DNA from 3 places in the Paenibacillus sp. FSL M7-1046 genome. Region 1 is predicted to be linked to each of the others. Evidence: riboswitches for the same ligand, from Rfam matches in the RefSeq annotation. Region 1 holds a riboswitch; each other region holds the start of a gene.
What was found. A riboswitch is a leader RNA that binds a small molecule or an ion and turns the genes downstream of it on or off. The one in region 1 is predicted to bind thiamine pyrophosphate.

Region 1 (7,230 bases):
TGCCCATTGCGTTCCTGAGCGGCCTTTGTAATGGGATTGTTCTTCAACTCTTCTGAGGAGCCCGACCAGTAGGTAACATCGCTGGTGTAGCTTCTTCCGTTCACACCCAGAATGGAGAGGCCGATATTGGTCCCTCCGATACCGGACTGAATGCGGTCCATTTGATCCCGCATACTGTAATACCGCTTGAAGTTCGCCAGTGAATTGATATCCTTCTCCGTCATGAAGCTTCTGATCACGCCGCTCTGCCCGACTTCAATAGCGCTGTTGACGGTTGCATAATGGGAGTTCTCCAGCGCACTTTTGATCTGGTCGATAATCTTGGAATTGGTGATGCTGAAGGTTTGCACGAACAGCTTTTGGGACATTTGTACGGTCACTCCGGTAATCAGGACGGTAACCAGAATGATGCTGATGACCATGACGGCGAATATTTTACTGAACAGGCTTTGATCCTTGAGCTTTGTGAGCCATTTCTCCGTTAGTCCCATTTCGGGCTCCTTCCCGCTGCATTAGCCTTTCCGGTATTGACTGGGCGAGATTCCCATCAGCTTGCGGAATACTCTGGTGAAATAGCTGTGGTCTGAGTAGCCCACAAGACTGCTGATTTCGGAAATGGATAGACCGGCATTTTCTTTCAGCAGCAGACACGCCTTTTCAATCCGCACCCGGTTTAAATATTCGTTGAAGCCCTCTTTGTTATGTAGCGCAAAATAATTAGACAGATAGGACGGGTTGAAATGAAACTGCCTTGCCACTTCGGTCAGCGTAAGCTGGCGTGAATAATGCTCGTCGATATATAGTAAAATTTTTTGAATGGCTGGTACTCCGCCGCGGTTCTTGGTTACACATTCCGTCGCAGCTTGCAAAAACTGCTCAAGCCGTATCTCCGTTTCACCGATATGCCGTGCCTCATGAATGGAGCGGAAGAACTCATATTTGCTTTCGTCCAAGGCGCGGGCCTCGTAATGGAAATGCAGCAGCATTCCGATGATCTGAAACATACTGTGGCATAAAAACGATTTGAACTCGAACATCCCTGTATCTCTCCGGCCAGACATGGACGCAACATATGCGCTCAAGCGGCCGAAAGCCAAATCGAACTCCTGCCGGTTCAGCTCTGCGCCGAAGGCATCCTGATCGAAAGCGGGACCCTGCCCCCCCTCCTCGCCGTTATCTACCAGTAAACAGTGATCCGGGAGAAAGAAGCGGCGGTCCAGCAGCTTCATCAGATCATCCGTATAGATCGTATGCAGTTCACTCAGCTCAGTGAAAGCCCGGCTGACCGCGAGATTCAGGAACATATTTGCACGAATGCCCGCGGTGAATACCTGATCTGCAAGACGGACGAGCGCCTCATACCCAGCCTCCTCCAGATTAAACAACAGGCGGACATGCCCCTCCAGCGGAGACAGCCGGCGGAAGGTTACCCTGCTGCCGCTGCTTTGCAGCAGAGAACGAATACTGTTCTCCAGCCACTCCTCTTTGCGGCTATTCGCAGCGGGTTCGTCGCCCGTATCAGCAATTAGCAGCACGAAGCCCGGAAAGGGGAACATCACCCGCAGCGCTTCCTCGTCGTACTCCACTGGAAAGCCGGAAAGCAGTTTGTCCAGAATATAGTCCGCGGATTGCCGCTTGTCGCTTCTCCAGTCCACATGCTGAAGCAGCGGAATCCGCTGCGCGGTCTTTTTCAGAACGGCAAGCAGGGAAGCGGCCTCCAGTCTGGGCTTCAGGATATAGTCGGCAACCCCGCTTTGGAAGGTCGAACGCACATATTCGAACTCACTGAAGCTGCTAAGCACGATCACCTCAATTTCCGGATACACCCCCTTGACGAGCCGGATCAGCTCTTCCCCGTCCATCACAGGCATAACGATATCGGTCAGGATGATATGCGGACGCTGTAATTCAATTAATTCAAAAGCCTCTCTTCCGTTGGAGGCCTCGCCCGCAATCTGAAACCCTTCCCCTTCCCAGTCCAGCAGATGGATTATCCCCTGCCGTACCAGCATTTCATCGTCCACCACCAATATTTTGCAGAACGTTGTGTCCATGGCTTCTCCTTTTTGGGAACAAAAATACACTAAAAAACAAAATGAAACCCGCTTGATTAAGGGGTTCCATCTCACCGAAACAAACTTATCTATCAGAAATGAAACAGCTTTCATAATCTGATTTACATTATAGGTATACGCCCGGAGACTGTCAATTGAGAGGGAGGAGGGCGATTAGGCTATAGTACCCGGCCGACAGTTTATTTATAGATCAGACCTCCGCCTTCCTTAAACTCTTCTGCTTTGTACCGCATCCCAGCGGTAATCATCTCTTGCTCCGGTTCTTCTTGTCCATCCTGCAACCTCGCCGTATCGCGGATACCATGAGAAATGCGCATACTGCAGAACTTGGGTCCACACATAGAGCAGAAATGAGCCGTTTTGGCCCCTTCCGCCGGAAGAGTCTCATCATGATATTCCAGCGCCCGTTCCGGGTCGAGCGACAAATGGAACTGGTCCCGCCAACGGAACTCGAAGCGCGCTTTGGAGAGTGCGTTATCCCGATCCTGCGCCCCCTTGTGTCCTTTGGCCAAGTCGGCTGCATGGGCGGCAATTTTATAGGTGATGACGCCTTCCCGCACATCATTTTTGTTAGGCAATCCTAAATGCTCCTTCGGGGTAACATAACACAACATCGCCGTGCCGAACCAGCCGATCATCGCCGCTCCAATAGCCGAGGTGATATGATCATAGCCGGGTGCAATATCCGTAGTCAGCGGACCCAGTGTGTAAAAAGGAGCGCCATGGCAGAGCTCAAGCTGTTTATCCATATTCTCTTTGATCAGATGCATCGGTACATGGCCCGGGCCTTCCACCATCACCTGAACATCATGCTTCCAGGCAAGCGAGGTTAATTCCCCCAACGTCTCCAGCTCGGCAAACTGGGCTTCATCATTAGCATCGGCAATGGAGCCTGGCCGCAGCCCGTCACCTAAAGAGAACGCAACATCATAAGCCTTCATGATTTCACAAATATCCTCGAAATGTGTATAGAGAAAGTTCTCCTGATGATGGGCCAGGCACCAGGCCGCCATAATCGAACCCCCTCTGGAGACGATACCCGTCATTCTTTTGGCCGTTAATGGGATGTAACGCAGCAGTACCCCGGCGTGAATGGTGAAATAATCCACTCCTTGCTCCGCCTGCTCGATCAGAGTGTCCCGGTATACCTCCCAAGTTAAATCCTCGGCCTTGCCGTTTACTTTTTCCAAAGCCTGATAGATAGGCACTGTCCCGATAGGTACCGGAGAGTTGCGGATAATCCATTCACGGGTGGTGTGAATATTTTTGCCTGTCGACAGATCCATAATATTATCCGCTCCCCAGCGGGTAGCCCATCTCATCTTCTCTACTTCTTCATCAATGGAAGAGGACACCGCCGAATTCCCGATATTGGCATTGATCTTCACCAGGAAATTCCGCCCGATAATCATCGGTTCACTCTCAGGATGGTTAATATTCGCTGGAATGATCGCACGGCCGCTGGCTACTTCCTCTCTAACAAACTCAGGGGTTACATTTTCCCGGATTGCGATAAATTCCATCTCCGACGTAATCAGGCCTCTGCGCGCATAATGCAGCTGGCTGACATTGCCGCCTTCTCTGGCTCTCAAGGGCCGACGCTGCAATCCCGGAAACACCTCTGCCGCCGACTTCTCCGTGAGATTCCCGTTATCCTCCGGCTTGACCGTTCTTCCTTCGTAAGATTCGGCATCTCCCCGCTCCGCGATCCACTGAAGCCTGTGAGGCGTTAACCCCTTGCGGATATCGCTATAGGCTTCATCATTAGTATAAGGCCCGCTTGTATCATAGACATGGACAGGAGCATTCTCCGCTTCTCCGGCCGTACCCGAGGTTCGGCTTAATGTAATCTCGCGCATTGGAACTTGAATATCAGGCCGTGAGCCCTCCACATACACCTTGTGACTTCCCGGAAAAGCACACAGATCGACCTCATGTTTCTTCTCTTGATTCGGCATCTTGTTTCCTCCTTAAGGTTTAAATAAATAAGAGTGCGCGCAAAAAAGCCGCTCCACATGGAGCGGCTCAAATATCCATATAAGGCTAACGCCAACAATGAAATAAAGGTCCGACTCCACTTTCCTACGCTGGTATGATCCAGATCAGGTTCAAGGGTCCAGGAATGCATTTTTCCCGTCTCAGCCTATTCAGGCTCCCCTAGTGGTTTCTTATTTAGTTATGTTTAAGTTACAGAGAAATCCAGCAATTGTCAACGGTGCTCTTAATAGAGCTTTGGATAAACCTGTCCTCTTTTTATGAAAAATGCTGAGCTATATTACTTAGATACTCTTCCTCAACCGTATTTTTCTTCATACTTATGAGCATTTCCGCATCTTCTCCCACTACATAACGGAATTTGCTTGTACCGTCTGTGGCCGCTTGATAAATAGTGTCAGCTACAAGTTCTGGTGCCGAGGCATAGTCTGGAGCTTTTTCCATTTCCCCTAATTTACCCAGAAAGGCAGTAGTGAATGATTTATAATCCGTTAAGCCATCATTAAAAAAGAACTCCATCGATCTTCCGCCAAAGTCCGTGCTAATGGCTCCTGGTTCAATCAACTTTACTTTGATGTTTTGGGATGCTAATTCAAAAGATACGGATTCAGAAAAACCTTCTACCGCGAATTTAGTGGAGTGATACAGAGACATCGTAGGAAAGGTCACGATCCCTCCCATTGAAGAGATGTTGATTAGCAACCCTTCCTGATTAGATCTAAAATGAGGCAGCATGGCTTTAGTCATACTAATAAGACCAAAAACATTCACTTCAAATTGTCTGCGGATCTGCTCATCCGTAGCTACTTCTATAAGCCCCATTGACCCATATCCGGCATTATTCAGGAGAACGTCAATTTTACCAAACCGCTGAATAGCTTCAGCCAATGCAGATTGAATGGTATCTGTTTTCTCAACATCTAACCGCAACACCAATACATTGTCCAATGTAATGAATTCAGTTTCTTTTTCAGGTGCACGCATCGTGGCTACTACGTTCCATCCTCTTTCAGCAAAATGTTTTACAGTAGCTCTCCCAATGCCAGATGAAGCACCCGTGATGAATATTGTTTTCATTAAAATTCCTCCTAAAAGTATCTGAATTCGCTAAATGCTGCTCTTCTCTTCCTCTAACTGCTCCATGCTTAACAATCCCCCGGCAATGGTTGCAAGTTTAGCTTTATATTCTGCTATCCCAATCTGGATGCAAATGATCTGGGCCGGGTGCATTTCATCTTTATAATGTGAATACTGCTCTAATAACTGATCTAACTTTTTTTGTGATTCCTCTTGTACTTGCTTCAACCAGAAAATCACCTTGTCATACCCCACAAATCGGCCAAAATAAAGCCTCATCATAAAATCGGATTTCTTACTACTGTCTCCCTCTAGTGGCGCTAGTAAATAGTCGTTAAAACAATCTCGCCCTTTAGCCGTTATGTTATAAACATTCTTGTTTGGCTTACCTTTCTGGGGCACAATTTCCTTGGTTATTAATTCTTCCTTCTCCATTCGGGCAAGCGTAGGATAAATCGTGCCATAACTAGAGCTATAGAAATTAGACAACACATTCTCCAATAACTGCTTTATTTCGTAGCCAGTCAACGCTTCTTTCATGAGCAAGCCTAAAATAACATCCTGACTGTTCAAGAATAGCTCCTCCTTATTTAAAAACATCTACATATTACACTTATTAATATATCAGACCAATATATATCACGTCAATATATAATACTTAAGCAAAAAAACCGAGTGAAATCAGGAGTGAATGCCTGAAATCAACTCGGCTTGTCATTTGTGCTTAATTTGCTGAACTAAAATATTCTGATAAAATCCCCACCAAAACTTGCTTATAATCATTTAAGTCATAAGAAGAGTTATTTACTTTTTTCTTGGCTATGTTTATGCCGTTAAATATTTCTTCTTCTAATTCCCTTCTTGCCTTCAGTACCTCCAAGGTTCCTTCTAACCCTGTATAACCCTGTTTTTTTCCATACCCTTGGTTAGTATAATATTCAATAAATCCCTCCGACCATTCTTTAGGTCTTTCCGTAACGGCCTTTCTGAAAGAATGATCAAGATCATTCTGCTCTACGTAAAGCAGCAATGGATTCAGCCGCTCCACAATCGCTGCCAGTTCCAGAACATAATTTATAACGTCTTCCTTCTGTGCACCATATTTAATCATCCCAATGGTTACAGGGTTTTGTATAAAACAACAATCAAAAATAAAGGTGTCTGAGCCATTTAAAACACTCGCCGCAAATCCCTTCCAACGCTCTGTTATCAGTTTCCTGTTTTGAGCTAGCGACAATTCATAAACATCACTTTTGGCAACTGTCTGCAATAATTCATCTGGAAAATCGGGCCCATATTCATTTGCGATTTTTCGATATTCCAGGAAATAATGGTTCCCTTGTTTAATCACACGATTATTCAACAAATCTCGATACTTCACATGGGTATTCAATAATTCATCGAATTCATTTTTCTCCAAATAGGCGACTCCCTCATAATCCGCTGGATGCTCCAAATCCCCTTCTAAAAACAGCTGAGGTTTAAGGTTCATTTCCGTAAGAATTTCATGAACTAATTGAGCCGTTGTTGTTTTCCCGAATCCTGGTAATCCCTCAATCAAGACTAACTTCGGTTTCATAATAAAATCCCTCCAATCATTAGTAGGAGGATATGTAGGTTAGGAGCGATAGAGATGCGGTTTCCCACAACATTAAAAGCGGATACCCTAAGGTATCCGCAGAATGGGTTTACATTACACCTTTCCCTGCATACCCTGTAAGATTAAAGAAAAGCATGCCGAATAAAATAGTGTAATCACTATTACAGGCATCCTTTCGCATTGTTAATCTTTACAGAGTAATCCACATGATCAGGTTAACGCTCCTTTGTATGCATCTCTATTAGTTAGATTAACATTGAGCAGAGATAAATTCAATCCGGGAGTCTTCTTCAAACCTCCCCTGCTAGTTTAGTTGATACAGATTCCACTTTTGCGCGTTTGTACCATTGTCATCCCAAATTTGAACGTTGGTTCCATTTTCAGTACCAGCAGCAGCAACATCCAGAGCTTTCCCACTGTTGCTGGCAATCAATTTATAAGTACTTCCAACTTTAACAATGCTCCACTTCTGATTGGAACCGC
Region 2 (7,230 bases), 3.5 Mb from region 1:
ACGCCGATGGACTATTACTTCAGAATCCAGCAGTCGCTCGACTACATTGAAGAACATCTGCAGGAGGAACTGCGGATTGCGGAGATTGCCGCCCGGGCTTATTTCTCGGCATTTCATTTCCAGCGGATGTTCCTGGCAATCTCCGGCTTCACTGTCAACGAGTACATTCGCAAACGAAGATTGTCCGAGGCGGCTAACCGCCTGCGTGGAAGCAACGAAAGCGTACTGCAAATCGCCCTGTGTCTTCAGTACCAGTCCCAGGAAGCGTTCACCCGGGCTTTTCAAAGCTTTACCGGCCTGACGCCCGGTAAATACCGCAAAACTGCAGACGTTATCCAAGGACAGCCTGTCATCAATTTTCTGGAACTCCAAAAAAAAACCAAAGGAGATGTACACAAAATGGACAAACCAACTCTGATCCACTGGGAAGGAACAAAGATTATCGGCGTAGAGTACAAAACGAATCTAAATGAAGACGCGCATTACAAGGATATTCCCGGATTCTATGATGACTTTGGAAGAAACGGGCGGTTCATGGCTATTCCGGAAAAACAGTCACCGGGGATGTCCTACGGCATCGCCTGCCACTATCAGGAGAACGGAGACTTCTCATTTATCATCGGTGAAGCGGTAGCGGATACAGCGGAAGTTCCAGCGGAAGCTTATGTCCAATTCGATATCCCGGCAGGAAACTATGCCATGTTCAAGGCCCATGGCCCAGCCGGGTTGACCCAGTCAACCCGAGACTATATCTACGGAACCTGGCTGCCGAACACCAATTATGAACGGCGGGAGGGGCCGGACTTTGAAATTACGGATGTGTTGAAGTCATCGTATCCCGATAATATGCGAATAACTATTTATATTCCTGTAGATTAAACGTCTGCCCAATCCGAAATAGGCCCGGCTTCCATACCTTATATTGAGGGATTATTTTATTGATATGAGGAGGGTCCGGATGGCAAATGCAATCGCACCTACAGCAAGACCCCTTGTGACTGGCTCCATTCTTCGCAAAGTTGCTGCGGCCATGCTGCCGTTCTACCGGAAGATAGCCGGAAGCGGCAGCTTTGCCGCGCAATGGTCAAGCGCCATCGTTAACGCAGACCTTAGTCTTATGGGCAAACTGCTCGCAAAGATTCCTACTCTGGCTTCTGTGGAGAATTACGGCACAAACGGCATCGGCTACTTTATTACCTTCCCCTTTCCGCTGCCGGTATCCTTCTATACAAACGGGACGACGATCCCGCCGGGTACCGTACAATTTACTTTTAATGCAAGGATGCACCGCAGGATTGCCGCAGCTGTACTCCCGTTTTACCGGAAGCTGGCCAGAAGCCGCAGTTATGCCGAAAGCTTTGCCGCCGCAATCCGGCGCAACGACAGGACCGCCGTTAACAAGCTGGTTCGCAGATTCGTTAAAGCAAGTTCACTGAAATCCGTCACGATAGAGGAGTATGGTGCCGCTCTATTGTTCAAGAGCAGCCTCAGTAAGTATCCTTACCGCAACCTGATGTTTCAGGAAGTGATGTGAAAACGCAGACACAGCCATTTAAAATTAAATTGTCTGCAACCTTCTCCCCAACAATAACGTCAAAGGAGTTGATAATGGCCAAGCGGCCTACCCTACTATAGAGGTGGAATCTCCATGAAACTGAAAAAAAGTGCTTTTGCAGTGATAACAACCGTATCACTTCTCTCCTTCTCGCTGGGAGGACAGATGTTTGCTGCTGGCAGCAGCTTTAAAGATATTGACAACGTATCCGGAAAGTCCAAGATCAACTCCCTAAAGGAACAAGGTCTCATAAAAGGCATCTCCGATACCCAGTTTCTGCCCGGCGCCAAAGTGACCACAGCACAAGGCGTGCAGTTTATCACTGGTGGACTTCAACTCAGTCTGGCTGCCATTGATTTCAACAAGGCTCCTCTGGCCAGCGCTATATTCTCCAAGGTAAAAGATAAAACCTGGTATGCGGAAGCATTCGTCAACGCCCATTACAACGACGTTGATATTCCTGCAGATATCGATCCTTCCAAGCTAATTACTAAGGAGATGTTCACCAACCTGCTCGTTCAGGCCGTGGAGAAGGTTGGCAATCTGCCACTGATCAATATTGTTCCTGTAGATATCGCTGACGAAGCTGCACTGGAGCCTTCCTACCAAGGCAGCATACAGCGTTCGCTGAAATACAAGATCAACACGCTTGATGCAAATGGCAAGTTTAATCCGAAAAGCGAGCTCACCCGCGCCGAAGCGGCTGTTATGCTGTACAATGCACTGGAGTATCTGAATTCAGTCAATGATGCATCCACACAGAACTAAATACTATTGACCGCATCTCAGGCGCTTCCTTGCGCATCATGAGATCAAGTGGAAACGGCTTTGCCGTCCTTTTTAAGGACGGTACCGTTTCAGCGAGAAATAGAAGGATAAGTTATCGTGTGAAACATATAAATTCTTATATTTGAACTAAATACAAGTAAAGGCAGTCCGGGTCTCCCCCTGGACTGCCTTTACTTGTTCCACGCAGCTTGGATACACTGCGACTCACAAATCATCGCCGCTCAGCCGGTTCAGAAACTGCAGGGCCCGCGGATTCTCCGTCTGCTCCAGTACCTGCTGCGGAGTTCCCTGTTCCAGGATCACACCGTTGTCCATCAGGATGATCCGGTCGGCCACATCGGCAGCAAACTTCATCTCATGGGTGACGATCACCATTGTCATGCCTTCAGCCGCAAGCTGCTTGATGACCTTCAGCACCTCGCCCACCAGTTCAGGATCGAGCGCTGAAGTGGGCTCATCGAACAGCAGCACTTCGGGATCGACCGCCATCGCCCGGGCAATAGCCACACGCTGCTGCTGGCCGCCGGACAGCTGATGAGGGTAAGCCTCCGCTTTATCACTGAGGCCTACCTTGGCCAGCAGCTCTAACCCCCGCTGCTTAGCTTCCTCCTTGCTGCGTTTCTGTACAGTAACCTGCCCCTCCATTACATTGCCAAGCGCAGTCATATGCGGAAACAGGTTGTAGGACTGAAAGACCATCCCTGTTTTTTGGCGTAGGGCCATCAGTGTCTTATGCGGAATTTTCCTGTTTTGCGTAAATTCAAGGTTTAATTCCCCCAGCGACAGGCTGCCCTGATCCGGTATTTCCAGCAGATTAAAGCAGCGAAGCAGCGTTGTTTTGCCGGAGCCGGAGGGCCCGATAATCACCAGAACCTTGCCATGCTCCATGCTGAGGTCGATACCTTTTAACACCTGTAGCGAACCGAAGGATTTATGCAGGCCGCGAATTTCAATCAAGTGCTTTCCTCCTTATCTCGCCGAATAACGGTCAAACCGCTGTTCCAGGACATTTTGCAGCGCGGACAGTACGGAGCAGAACAGCAGGTAGAATAATGCAGCCTCACTATAGAGCAGCAGCGGTTCGTAGGTGGTCGCCGTGATCTGCTGCGCTGTTTTGAACATCTCAACGTACGTAATGCTTGCCGCCAGGGAGGTGTCCTTTACGAGACTGATAAAAGAGTTCGACAAGGGCGGAACCGATACACGCGCCGCCTGAGGCAGAATAATCCGCCGCAGTGCCTGCCCCCGGCTCATTCCGACGGAAAAGGCAGCTTCCCATTGGCCTTTATGTATGGACAGGATGGCTGCCCGGACAATTTCCGAAGAATAGGCTCCAACACTGAGTGTAAAACCGATTACAGCGGCAATAAAAGGATCCAGCACAATCCCTGCCGCCGGAAGTCCATAAAAGATAATAAAGAGCTGCACCAGCAGCGGTGTCCCGCGGATTACCCAGACGTAGAACCGGGCGATCAGCTTCGGGATTCTCCATGAGGAGAGACGGAACAGCGCGGCAAGAACAGCCAGCAGCAATCCAAGCGCAAAGGAAACAAGCGCCAGCGGAAGGGTATAAGCCACCCCCGCTTTAAACAGGGGTAGCAGTGAATCCATGAAAATCCCAATTTTCCGGTCATCCATCGTTCAGACATCCTTTTTGGACACTCGGCTGCATCTTCGCGCCAGCTCCATTTGTTATTTGGACACATCCGCCCCAAAGTATTTCTCCGATATTTTCAGATAGGTTCCATCGCTCTTCATTTCAGCCAGTGCATCGCTGACGGCATTAACCAGCTCTTCGTTTCCTTTGAGGAAAACTGCCGCACTTTTCGATCCCTCAGCCGTTTCATCCACCTGTTTGATCTTTGCATCTGGTTTTTGCTTCTTTAAGTCGAGATAGGACAAGCCGTCATTTACGGTCGCATCAATCCGGCCCGAGGTCAGCAGGTCTATGGCCTGGTTGAAGCCATCCACAGCGACGATCTCTGCACCGTTCTCCCGGGCGATATCGGACAGGTTGCTGGTCAGCGATTGACCTGCCTTCTTGCCTTTAAGATCCGCGAAGGCTGTAATATTCTGGTTATCCTCGCGCACGATCAGCACGCCCTTGGAGACGATATACGGCTCAGAGAAATCATATTTCACCTTGCGTTCATCCGTGATCGAAACCTCGTTGAATATCGTATCGAAACGTTCTGCATCCATGCCGGCAAACAGGCCATCCCATTGGGTTTCTATAAATTCGGGTTCCACCCCCAGCCGTTTCGTAATCTCCTTCGCAATCTCCACATCAAAACCGGTAAGCTTGCCCTCTGCATCATGAAAAGTAAACGGAGCATATGTCCCCTCCGTACCAATACGCAGCTTGCCACTCGCTTTAACAGCTTCCAGTGAGTTCTGCCCGGCCGGAGCCGCCGCTCCTTCTGTGGGCGCGGCAGTAGCCGCAGGCGCTGTATTGTTATTATTGCCGCATGCCCCTGCCGGCAGCAGAGTTAGCAGCAGCAGGATAGTCAGACTAAGCTTCTTCATCACATGAACCCCTTTCAAAATCCCTCTATTTTTCACTGCATGGACACTTGCTTATCTTGCCCAAAAGCACCGCTGCTTCATCAAGTTTTTTGCATCTTCAGTCAGACCTCTACTTATGCCAGCCGAAACGGTACGGCTCCAGCAAAGAGGCGATTTCCGCCGGTATGATCACGCTGTTCATAACCGGACTGCAGCAATGTGAGCGACTGCTTCTCTTTACAAACTGCCGGGATATGGTATATTAATTAGCAATTGCAAATTCAATATTGACCTGTTATTTCACTAGGGGAGTCGGCCGACTGAGACGGAGCTTTAAGCTCCGGACCCTTGGAACCTGATCTGGATCATACCAGCGGAGGGAAGTGGAGCAGAATTGTTCAGCGGAGCCGCACTAAGCTAACTGACTGTGACGTTCAGACCCATTTATTTCCTCCGGAAATGAATGGGTCTTTCTTGTGTTTGCTGTTGCCGCCGATCCGGCAAGTATCGTCATACAAACTACACCCGCAGGAGGTTTCCATATTCCAATATGCTCACTATAACCAACCTGACTTATTCGTTTGCAGCGACTAGAAATCCGGTATTCTCCGGTCTTTCAATGACCGTCCGCCAAGGCGAATTCATTTCCGTTGTTGGAGCCAGCGGCTGCGGGAAAAGCACACTGTTCAAAATTATTGCCGGCCTGCTCGAGCCGTCCGGCGGTGAAATAACCGTACATGGACGCTGCTCTCCTTCGACATGCTCGCGGCTTGGACAGATCGCTTATATGCCGCAGCAGGACCTGCTGCTGCCTTGGAGGACCGTGCTGGACAATTGCCTGCTTCCCTGGGAGCTTAAGCAGGACTCTAGCCGGCACGAGGCACTCGCCCGGATCCGCGGAATGCTGGACGGCTTTGGTCTTTCCGGCAAGGAAAATGCTTATCCGCAGGAGCTGTCCGGCGGGATGCGCCAGCGGGTCGCCCTGCTGCGCACACTAGCTGCAGGCAACGAACTGCTGCTGCTTGACGAGCCGTTTGGAGCGCTGGACGCGATCACCAAACGGGAGATGCACCGCTGGCTGCTGGAGCTGTGGGGCGGGCTGGATAAATCCGTTCTGTTCATCACTCATGATCTTGAAGAAGCGCTGCTGCTCAGCGACCGGATTTATTTGATGACCGGCGGCTCTGGCGGCGGGCTGCAGGAGCTAATCGTCACTTTGCCGAGACCCAGACATTACAAAATGAATTATGAACCGCAGTTTGTTGCCCTGCGGGAGGATTTGGAGAGTAGATTGCATGAGAGCTCTATGGTATAAGAAACAGCTGCGGACTTATGGCCCCTTTCTACTGCTTGTGGTGCTGCTTATTGCGGCATGGGAGATCACAGCACAGCTGAACATGATCCCTTCATTTATTCTCCCGGCGCCAAGTGCAATTTGGACAGCGCTGATTGAAAAGCGGGGACTGCTGTTCGGAGAGCATTTGCCCGCCACGTTGCAGGAGTCACTGATCGGGTTTGCCCTCTCGGTTGTTTGCGGAACACTGCTGGGTACCGGCATGCATATGTTCGCTCCGCTCGCCAAAGCACTTTATCCCATGCTGATTATCAGCCAGACCATTCCGCTGATCGCGCTCTCACCTATTTTTATTATGTGGTTCGGCTATACCCTGTGGGGCAAGGTTGCTGTCGTCTTTCTGACTGCCTTTTTCCCGGTTGTGGTAGCCGTCTATGACGGCCTGCGGCATAGCGGCAGCCTGTACAGAGACCTGCTCCTGACGCTTGGGGCAAACCGTTGGCAGATATTGCGTAAGACGCAGATTCCGCTGGCGCTGCCCTCCTTTTTCTCCGGACTTAAGCTGTCCATCGTCTACTGTGTGATCGGAGCGACGATCGGGGAATGGCTGGGCGGCAGCCGGGGGCTTGGTTATTTCAGCCGCCGGATGGCCGGCAATCTGCAAAGTGCAGAAATGTTCGCCGCCGTATTGCTGCTGTCCGTTTTGGGTGTAGCCTTGTTTCTCAGTATCGCTGTGCTCGAAAAACTCATTTTGCAGAAAAGAGGATTTTACCGATGACCCATCCTGAGCTATATCGCAATCATTCCACACATAAGAAAACACACCGCCTTATTCCATACTTATTGTTGTTATGCCTGCTTACCCTCTTAAGCGGCTGCGCCAGCGCAAAAGACCCGGATACCTCCGCCGCTTCTTCAGAGAATTCCAGCGGCAATCCGCACAAGCTGACTATAATGCTCGACTGGTATCCGAACGCAGTTCATTCCTTCCTGTATGCTGCTCAGCAGAATGGCTATTTTGCCGAAGAAGGGCTGGAGGTGGACATTCAAATGCCGGCGGACAGCAATGATGCTTTGAAGCTTGTAG
Region 3 (7,230 bases), 4.4 Mb from region 1:
CGTATCAAGTCTCGCGCTCTATGATGAAGCGGCGGATGACATGAGCCGTGAAGCGAATGAAATCAAAGCAGTGAAGCTTCAGGCGCAGATTCCGACCATAGTGGCTGCGCTGGCGCGTATCCGCAAAGGTCTGGAGCCCATTGCACCCAAAGAAGGCTTGTCCATCGCAGAGAATTTTCTCTATATGCTATGGGGCAAACAGCCGGATGTCGTATCCGTCAAGGCACTGGATGCTGCACTGGTGCTGCATGCGGACCATGAGCTGAATGCCTCCACATTTGCCGGCCGCGTGACTGTGGCTACTCTCTCCGATATGTATTCCGGTGTGACGTCTGCGATTGGTGCCCTTAAGGGTCCGCTGCATGGCGGAGCGAATGAGGCCGTAATGAAGATGCTGGAGGAGATCGGCAGTCTGGATGCAGTGGAGCCCTATATTCGCGGGAAGCTGGAGCGCCGTGAGAAAATTATGGGCTTCGGACACCGTGTCTATAAGAATGGGGATCCGCGTGCCAAACATCTGATGAAGATGTCCCACGAGCTGGGCACCATGAAGAATGACACTACACTCTACGATATGTCCGTCAAGATTGAGGAGCTGATCACCGGGCAGAAGGGACTGAAGCCAAACGTGGATTTCTACTCGGCTTCGGTATACACACAGCTTGGCATTGAGCGGGAGTTGTTTACGCCGATTTTTGCCATTAGCCGCGCTTCGGGATGGACAGCGCATATTCTGGAGCAATATGTAGACAACCGGATCATCCGCCCGCGTGCTGAATACACAGGGATGTCCGAACAGAAATACGTTCCCGTTGACGAGAGATAAAGGCGGCCCTTGCGGGCCGCTCCACCCCTCTAGTAGAATGAATGTACGCAAGTGACTAACCAAACTAAACTAAACTTTTTAGGAGGATTCCCCACAAATGTTGAAACTAGAAAAATACGATCTGCCGACAGAAGGCGAACAAATCACGATTGAAGACGGCAAACTGGTGGTTCCGAATCATCCGATTATTCCTTTTATTGAGGGTGACGGCACTGGCCGCGACATTTGGAAAGCCTCCAAACGGGTGCTTGATGAAGCTGTTGCCAAAGCTTACGGCGGTTCAAAGAAAATTGCCTGGTATGAAGTATTTGCCGGCGAAAAGGCCTTCAATACATATGGTGAATGGCTGCCTAATGATACGCTGGAAGCCATTCGTGAATATATTGTAGCTATTAAAGGCCCGCTTACCACTCCAATCGGCGGCGGAATCCGTTCTTTGAATGTGGCGTTGCGCCAGGAATTGGACCTGTATGTATGTTTGCGTCCAGTGCGTTATTTCGATGGCGTGCCTTCACCGGTGAAACATCCGGAGCTGGTGGACATGGTTATTTTCCGTGAGAATACAGAAGACATTTATGCGGGTATCGAGTACCAGGAAGGCTCCGAGGCTGTCAAGAAAGTGATTGAATTCCTGCAGAAGGAAATGGGTGTGAACAAAATCCGCTTCCCGGAAACCTCCGGTATCGGCATCAAGCCAGTGTCTTCCGAAGGCTCGAAGCGCCTCGTGCGCGCTGCAGTTGAATATGCGATCAAGCATGGACGGAAGAGCGTAACGCTTGTGCATAAGGGCAATATCATGAAATTTACCGAAGGTGCGTTTAAGAACTGGGGTTACGAAGTGGCTGAGCAGGAGTTCGGCGACCAAGTATTTACCTGGAACCAATATGATGTCATCAAGGAACGTGATGGTGAAGCTGCGGCCAACGCTGCCCAGAAGGAAGCGGAAGCTGCCGGCAAAATCATCATCAAGGATGCAATTGCCGACATCGCTCTGCAGCAGGTATTGACCCGTCCGACCGATTTCGACGTGATTGCTACGCTGAACTTGAACGGCGACTACTTGTCCGACGCGCTTGCTGCTCAAATCGGCGGCATCGGCATCGCTCCGGGAGCGAACATCAACTATTTAACAGGGCATGCTATCTTTGAAGCAACACATGGTACGGCTCCGAAATATGCCGATAAGGACGTTGTGAACCCGGGTTCGGTCATTCTTTCCGGAGTAATGCTGCTGGAGCATTTGGGCTGGCAGGAAGCGGCTGACCTTATCTACAAAGGAATGAGCACCGCGATCAACAACAAAACGGTGACTTATGATTTTGCCCGTCAAATGGAAGGCGCAACAGAGCTGAAATGCTCTGCGTTTGCCGACGAAATTATCAATAATCTGTAGCCTGTAGGAGGATATCCCTTGGCCATCAAACGTTATAAAATTACAGTCGTGGGTGCCGGCTTCACCGGCGCTACCACGGCGCTTATGCTTGCCCAGAAGGAACTCGGCAACGTGGTGCTGCTGGATATTCCGCAGCTCGAGAACCCGACCAAAGGCAAGGCGCTTGACATGCTGGAAGCCGGCCCTGTGCAGAAGTTCGACAGCCAGATTACGGGAACCTCAAGCTATGAGGATGCTGCGGATTCGGATATCGTGATTATTACGGCAGGCATCGCCCGCAAGCCGGGCATGAGCCGCGATGATCTGGTGAATACCAATGCAGGAATTGTGAAATCGGTCTGCGAAAATGTGAAACGTGTCGCTCCGGAATCAATCGTAATTATATTGAGCAATCCGGTAGATGCGATGACTTATGTGGCTTACAATGCACTGGGCTTCCCCAAAAACCGGGTAATCGGACAATCCGGCGTGCTGGATACGGCCCGCTACTGTACTTTTATCGCCCAAGAGCTTAACGTTTCGGTTGAAGATGTACGCGGCTTTGTGCTGGGTGGACATGGCGATGATATGGTACCGCTCGTACGCTACTCCAGCGTTGGCGGCATTCCGATTGATACGCTGATTTCCGCAGAGCGTATTGCCGAGATTGTACAGCGTACACGAGTCGGCGGCGGCGAGATTGTCAGCCTGCTCGGCAACGGCAGCGCTTATTATGCGCCAGCGGCTTCCTTGGTCCAGATGACAGAAGCGATCCTGAAGGACAAGAAGCGGATTATTCCGGTAATCGCTCTGCTTGAAGGTGAATACGGCTATGATGGGCTGTTCATGGGCATTCCGGCGCTGCTGGGTGCGGACGGTATTGAGAAGGTATATGAACTGGAGCTTACGGCAGAGGAGAAAGCGGCTTTGGATAAGTCGGCAGATTCGGTACGTGCCGTTACTTCAGTAGTTACGATTTGAGCATTAGCCTGCGGGAGCCCCCATTTTAGAAATTAAAATGGGGGTTTTCTTTTCTTCTATTTGTTGGTTATGTATAATTGAAGTGTAACTAAAATCACTGAAAACAATAGAGGAGGTATGTTATGGGTCACTTTTTGTTTTTTCTACATATGATCGGTACATTGGCGCTGGGCTTTTATCTGGTGCTGCCGTTTGTTCTCGGGCGTGTCCAGAAGCTGAGCGTCCCTGCGAGAGAAGGAACGCTTAGTGCAATCGGCGGCTTCAACCGCTTCGCCCAGTACGGTCTCGTCATCCAACTGCTGACTGGCGGCTATATGATGACAAAGGGTGAATATTCGGTGCCGTGGATGATCGTGGTGGTTGTCCTGCTGCTTGCGATGTTTGCACTCGGCGGCATCATCAGCAAACCATTGCGTCTTGCCGCAGCCGGCATGCGCGAGAACCGTGACGTATCCGCAGAGACTGGCAAAATCCGTACCTTAAGCCTGCTGCTCATGGTGGCGCTGGTGCTAATGGTGTTTTTTATGGTGTACAACAGCATTATTTAAGACTCTCCTTCATAGAAAGACTACAGAAAGCCCGCCTCCGGAATGGCAAGGAGAGCGGGTTTTTGGGTGCAGACATTACTTCGGGACAAGTCTATCGGGTACCACCCCGCCATGCCGCTGTCACAGATTGTAGCAGACAACGCTTTACAGCAGTTCGTTCAGGGAGAAAACATGGCTTTTCTCAAATTCAGCGAGGATTCCCGCCGGAAGCAGGCGTTGAAGCTCGAGCCGGTTGCACCATTTATAATCCGAATGCTCTTCGGACAGCTGTACTGCATGGTCAGTGCTCCGGCACAAATAGGTGATAATGACAAGCTGCCTTGCCGGATCGGTTAGAAACGAGGTTGCATACAGCAGATTGCCGACAGTAACCGCAAGTCCGGTCTCCTCGTAAATCTCCCTTTCCAGAGCCGCCTCCAGGTCTTCTCCGAATTCTATTTTCCCGCCCGCACATTCCCAGGTGCCCGCTCCGACAGAATCTCTTGCCGCACGCCGAACAAGCAGAATCCGGCCTCCATGTACAATAACTCCTTTGACAGCAACGATGATGCTGCGAGTGTGTTTGACCATATTGCGTGCTCTCCCCTCTGCGCAGAGTCTGCATAAATCCGCAACTCCATTTGCTGGATTAGTGCTTTCTCTCTAAAGTATATCGCCTTCCACGGCAAAAACGACTGACATTTTAGTTTGACCGCACCCAAGGTGTGGTAAGTAACATAACGTAAAGCAAATGAAGAGATGATCTGCAGGTGCATAAACCAGGCACCCTGAGCCAACCCTAAAACGATGAGTAACCAACAGGTACACAGCGAAAGGAGAATGGATCATGCCAGACAACACGCAAACCAAAAAAACACTACCTCCGCAGGTGCAGGACCGCCAGCCCGGAATTGAAAGTGAAATGAATCCGCTGCCGGAGTTCGAGACTTCAGCCTATAAGGCGGCGGGCAAGCTGCTGGGCAAGGCGGCTCTGATTACAGGAGGAGACAGCGGTATTGGCCGGGCGGTTGCCGTTCATTTTGCCAAGGAGGGTGCGGATGTCGTTATTTCCTACCTCAATGAGCATTCCGATGCCGAAGAGACTAAACGCCAGGTGGAGCAAGAGGGGCGGAAGTGCATTCTGATTGCCGGCGATATTGGCGTGGAGGCGTTCTGCCAGGATCTGATCAATAAGACGGTGGAAGGACTCGGCAAGCTGGACATCCTGATTAATAATGCGGCCGAGCAGCATCCGCAGGAGAAGATTGAGGATATTACCTCCGAGCAGCTGGAGCGGACGTTCCGCACGAATATTTTTTCGATGTTCTATTTGACCAAGGCAGCCATGCCTCACCTGAAAAAAGGGTCCACGATCATCAACACGACTTCGATCACAGCCTACCGGGGCAGCCCGCAGCTGCTGGACTATTCGTCCACCAAAGGGGCGATTCTCAGCTTTACCCGTTCGCTGTCGATGAACCTGGCGGACAAAGGCATCCGGGTAAATGCCGTAGCGCCGGGACCGATTTGGACACCGCTTATTCCGTCGACCTTTGACGCGAAGAAAGTCAGTGAATTCGGCGGCACGCAGCCAATGAAACGCCCGGGACAACCGGAGGAGCTGGCTCCGGCTTATGTGTATCTGGCTTCCGACGATTCATCTTATGTAAGCGGACAGGTAATGCATGTGAACGGCGGCGAGGTCGTAAACGGCTAAATGCGGCTGCTGATTCCATTGCTATGAATAATTTGAGTCTGGAGCGGAACCTTGGGTTTCGCTCTTTTTGATGCAGGCCTCTTTTAAAGGATGGCTCTTCAAGGAATAATATGTTAGTATATGAAACGTTAAGCGTAATTGAATATGAATTTGTCACTAGGGGTGCCGCAAGGCTGAGACGAACATACCCGTTCGGACCCTTTGAACCTGATCTGGTTTATACCAGCGTAGGGAAGTGGAGAACGAATAACTGCAGCGGGGCTGAATGGCCCGGTATTCCTGTATATATTCCAGACTGCCTCCTTTACGGGGGGCGGTCTTTTTTGTGTTTGCCGGTAATGCAAAAGAAAAGGAGAAGGTGAACGTGTTGAAAGAGATACATTTGATCTCGGATGGAAAGCAGAATCCGGCGCAGTTTGTTCAGCTGGCTGCTGCTGTGCAATTCATAGTGGATTATATCCATCTCCGGGAAAAGGCAATGTCTGCACGGGAGCTCATGGCTCTGACGGAGCAGCTGATTATAGCGGGGGTTCCGCCTGCCAAGCTGATGATCAACGACCGGATAGACGTTGCTCTGGCCGCAGGGGCGGGCGGGGTCCAGTTGGCTTGGCACAGCCTGCCGCCTGCCGCAGCGCGCAGCGTAGCACCGGGGCTGCGATTGGGAAGGTCGGTGCATGCCCCGGAGGAGGCGGCTGAATCCGGCCGGCAGGAAGCGGACTTTTGCCTGTTCGGGCATGTGTTTCCCTCGGCCTGCAAGCCGGGGCAGCGGGAGCGCGGATTGCAGCAGTTGGCTGAGGCTGTCCGCTGCAGCAGCATTCCGCTGATCGCCATAGGCGGAATTGAGCCGGGCAATGCCGGAAAGGTTCTGGCGACCGGGGCTGCCGGAATTGCCGTAATGTCCGGAATATGCAGTGCGGGAGATCCTGTGGCCGCCGCTACAGCCTACAGATCAGCAGTTCAGGCCGTACCCTAAGCTTGAAGCCATTTAATAATGCTCCTGCACCAGTTAAAGGAGGTGAGCAAGCATGAATTTGATCGTGAATGGAAAAGGCGGGACCTATGAAGAGAGCTGCCGGACTGTAGCTGATCTGCTAAGCCGGTCCGGGTGGACCGGGAGACTGGTTATCGTGGAACTGAATGGTGAGATTGTCGGCAAGGACGTTTATGGAGATACGCTGCTGAGCGAAGGTGACCGCGTAGAGCTGGTCCACTTTGTCGGCGGGGGCTAAAGTGCCAGTGCGTGTTGCCGGATGCAAGAAGTAAGAGGCAAATGGTATGAGGTAAGTGGTAAGTGGTAAGTGGTAGGAAGCAAGAGGCAAGACGTAAGACGTAAGACATAACAGGTAAGATAAAAACTCGGCGTATCAGCAACAGAAGCTCCGCATTTTAGCGGGCCACTATCTCAGGAGGCGATTTTATGCAAGATTCTTTCGTTATCGGCGGAATCCCTTTATCCAGCAGGCTGTTTATCGGAACCGGGAAATACAGCCGCAATACCCTTATTCCCGAAGTGATTGCACGCTCGGGTTCTCAGGTCATTACGGTGGCTCTTCGCCGGGTTGATCCGGAGAGTGACGACAACATTGTTATGCATATTCCCTCCCATATGACGTTGCTGCCCAATACCTCCGGCGCGCGCACAGCTGAAGAAGCGGTACGTATTGCCAGACTGGCCAGGGCGGCAGGGCTGGGCAATTGGGTGAAGATCGAGGTCATTAATGATCAGAAATATTTGCTGCCCGATAATATGGAGACAGTTAAAGCCACGGAAATATTGGCTGCAGAGGGTTTCGTTGTACTTCCGTAT

Region 2: linked by a shared signal. The riboswitch ahead of NYE29_RS29850 (ABC transporter ATP-binding protein) and the one ahead of thiC (phosphomethylpyrimidine synthase ThiC) in region 1 are both predicted to bind thiamine pyrophosphate.
Region 3: linked by a shared signal. The riboswitch ahead of NYE29_RS33810 (thiamine phosphate synthase) and the one ahead of thiC (phosphomethylpyrimidine synthase ThiC) in region 1 are both predicted to bind thiamine pyrophosphate.

The regions. Positions count from the first base shown of each region.
Region 1 is NZ_JBBOXB010000001.1:3,159,997-3,167,226, reverse strand. Features, by position in the region: gene NYE29_RS13965 (sensor histidine kinase) at 1-491, opposite strand, end outside; gene NYE29_RS13960 (response regulator transcription factor) at 513-2,054, opposite strand; gene thiC (phosphomethylpyrimidine synthase ThiC) at 2,255-4,033, opposite strand; TPP riboswitch at 4,138-4,244, opposite strand; gene NYE29_RS13950 (SDR family oxidoreductase) at 4,329-5,147, opposite strand; gene NYE29_RS13945 (PadR family transcriptional regulator) at 5,178-5,720, opposite strand; gene NYE29_RS13940 (hypothetical protein) at 5,872-6,726, opposite strand; gene NYE29_RS13935 (cellulase family glycosylhydrolase) at 7,052-7,230, opposite strand, start outside.
Region 2 is NZ_JBBOXB010000001.1:6,667,874-6,675,103, forward strand. Features, by position in the region: gene NYE29_RS29820 (AraC family transcriptional regulator) at 7-879, shown strand; gene NYE29_RS29825 (hypothetical protein) at 959-1,534, shown strand; gene NYE29_RS29830 (S-layer homology domain-containing protein) at 1,649-2,323, shown strand; gene NYE29_RS29835 (amino acid ABC transporter ATP-binding protein) at 2,549-3,301, opposite strand; gene NYE29_RS29840 (amino acid ABC transporter permease) at 3,314-3,982, opposite strand; gene NYE29_RS29845 (amino acid ABC transporter substrate-binding protein) at 4,037-4,870, opposite strand; TPP riboswitch at 5,145-5,248, shown strand; gene NYE29_RS29850 (ABC transporter ATP-binding protein) at 5,400-6,164, shown strand; gene NYE29_RS29855 (ABC transporter permease) at 6,145-6,921, shown strand; gene NYE29_RS29860 (ABC transporter substrate-binding protein) at 6,918-7,230, shown strand, end outside.
Region 3 is NZ_JBBOXB010000001.1:7,516,193-7,523,422, reverse strand. Features, by position in the region: gene NYE29_RS33840 (citrate/2-methylcitrate synthase) at 1-826, shown strand, start outside; gene icd (NADP-dependent isocitrate dehydrogenase) at 924-2,219, shown strand; gene mdh (malate dehydrogenase) at 2,238-3,179, shown strand; gene NYE29_RS33825 (hypothetical protein) at 3,302-3,727, shown strand; gene NYE29_RS33820 (NUDIX hydrolase) at 3,872-4,297, opposite strand; gene NYE29_RS33815 (SDR family oxidoreductase) at 4,554-5,423, shown strand; TPP riboswitch at 5,572-5,674, shown strand; gene NYE29_RS33810 (thiamine phosphate synthase) at 5,788-6,396, shown strand; gene thiS (sulfur carrier protein ThiS) at 6,449-6,652, shown strand; gene NYE29_RS33800 (thiazole synthase) at 6,841-7,230, shown strand, end outside.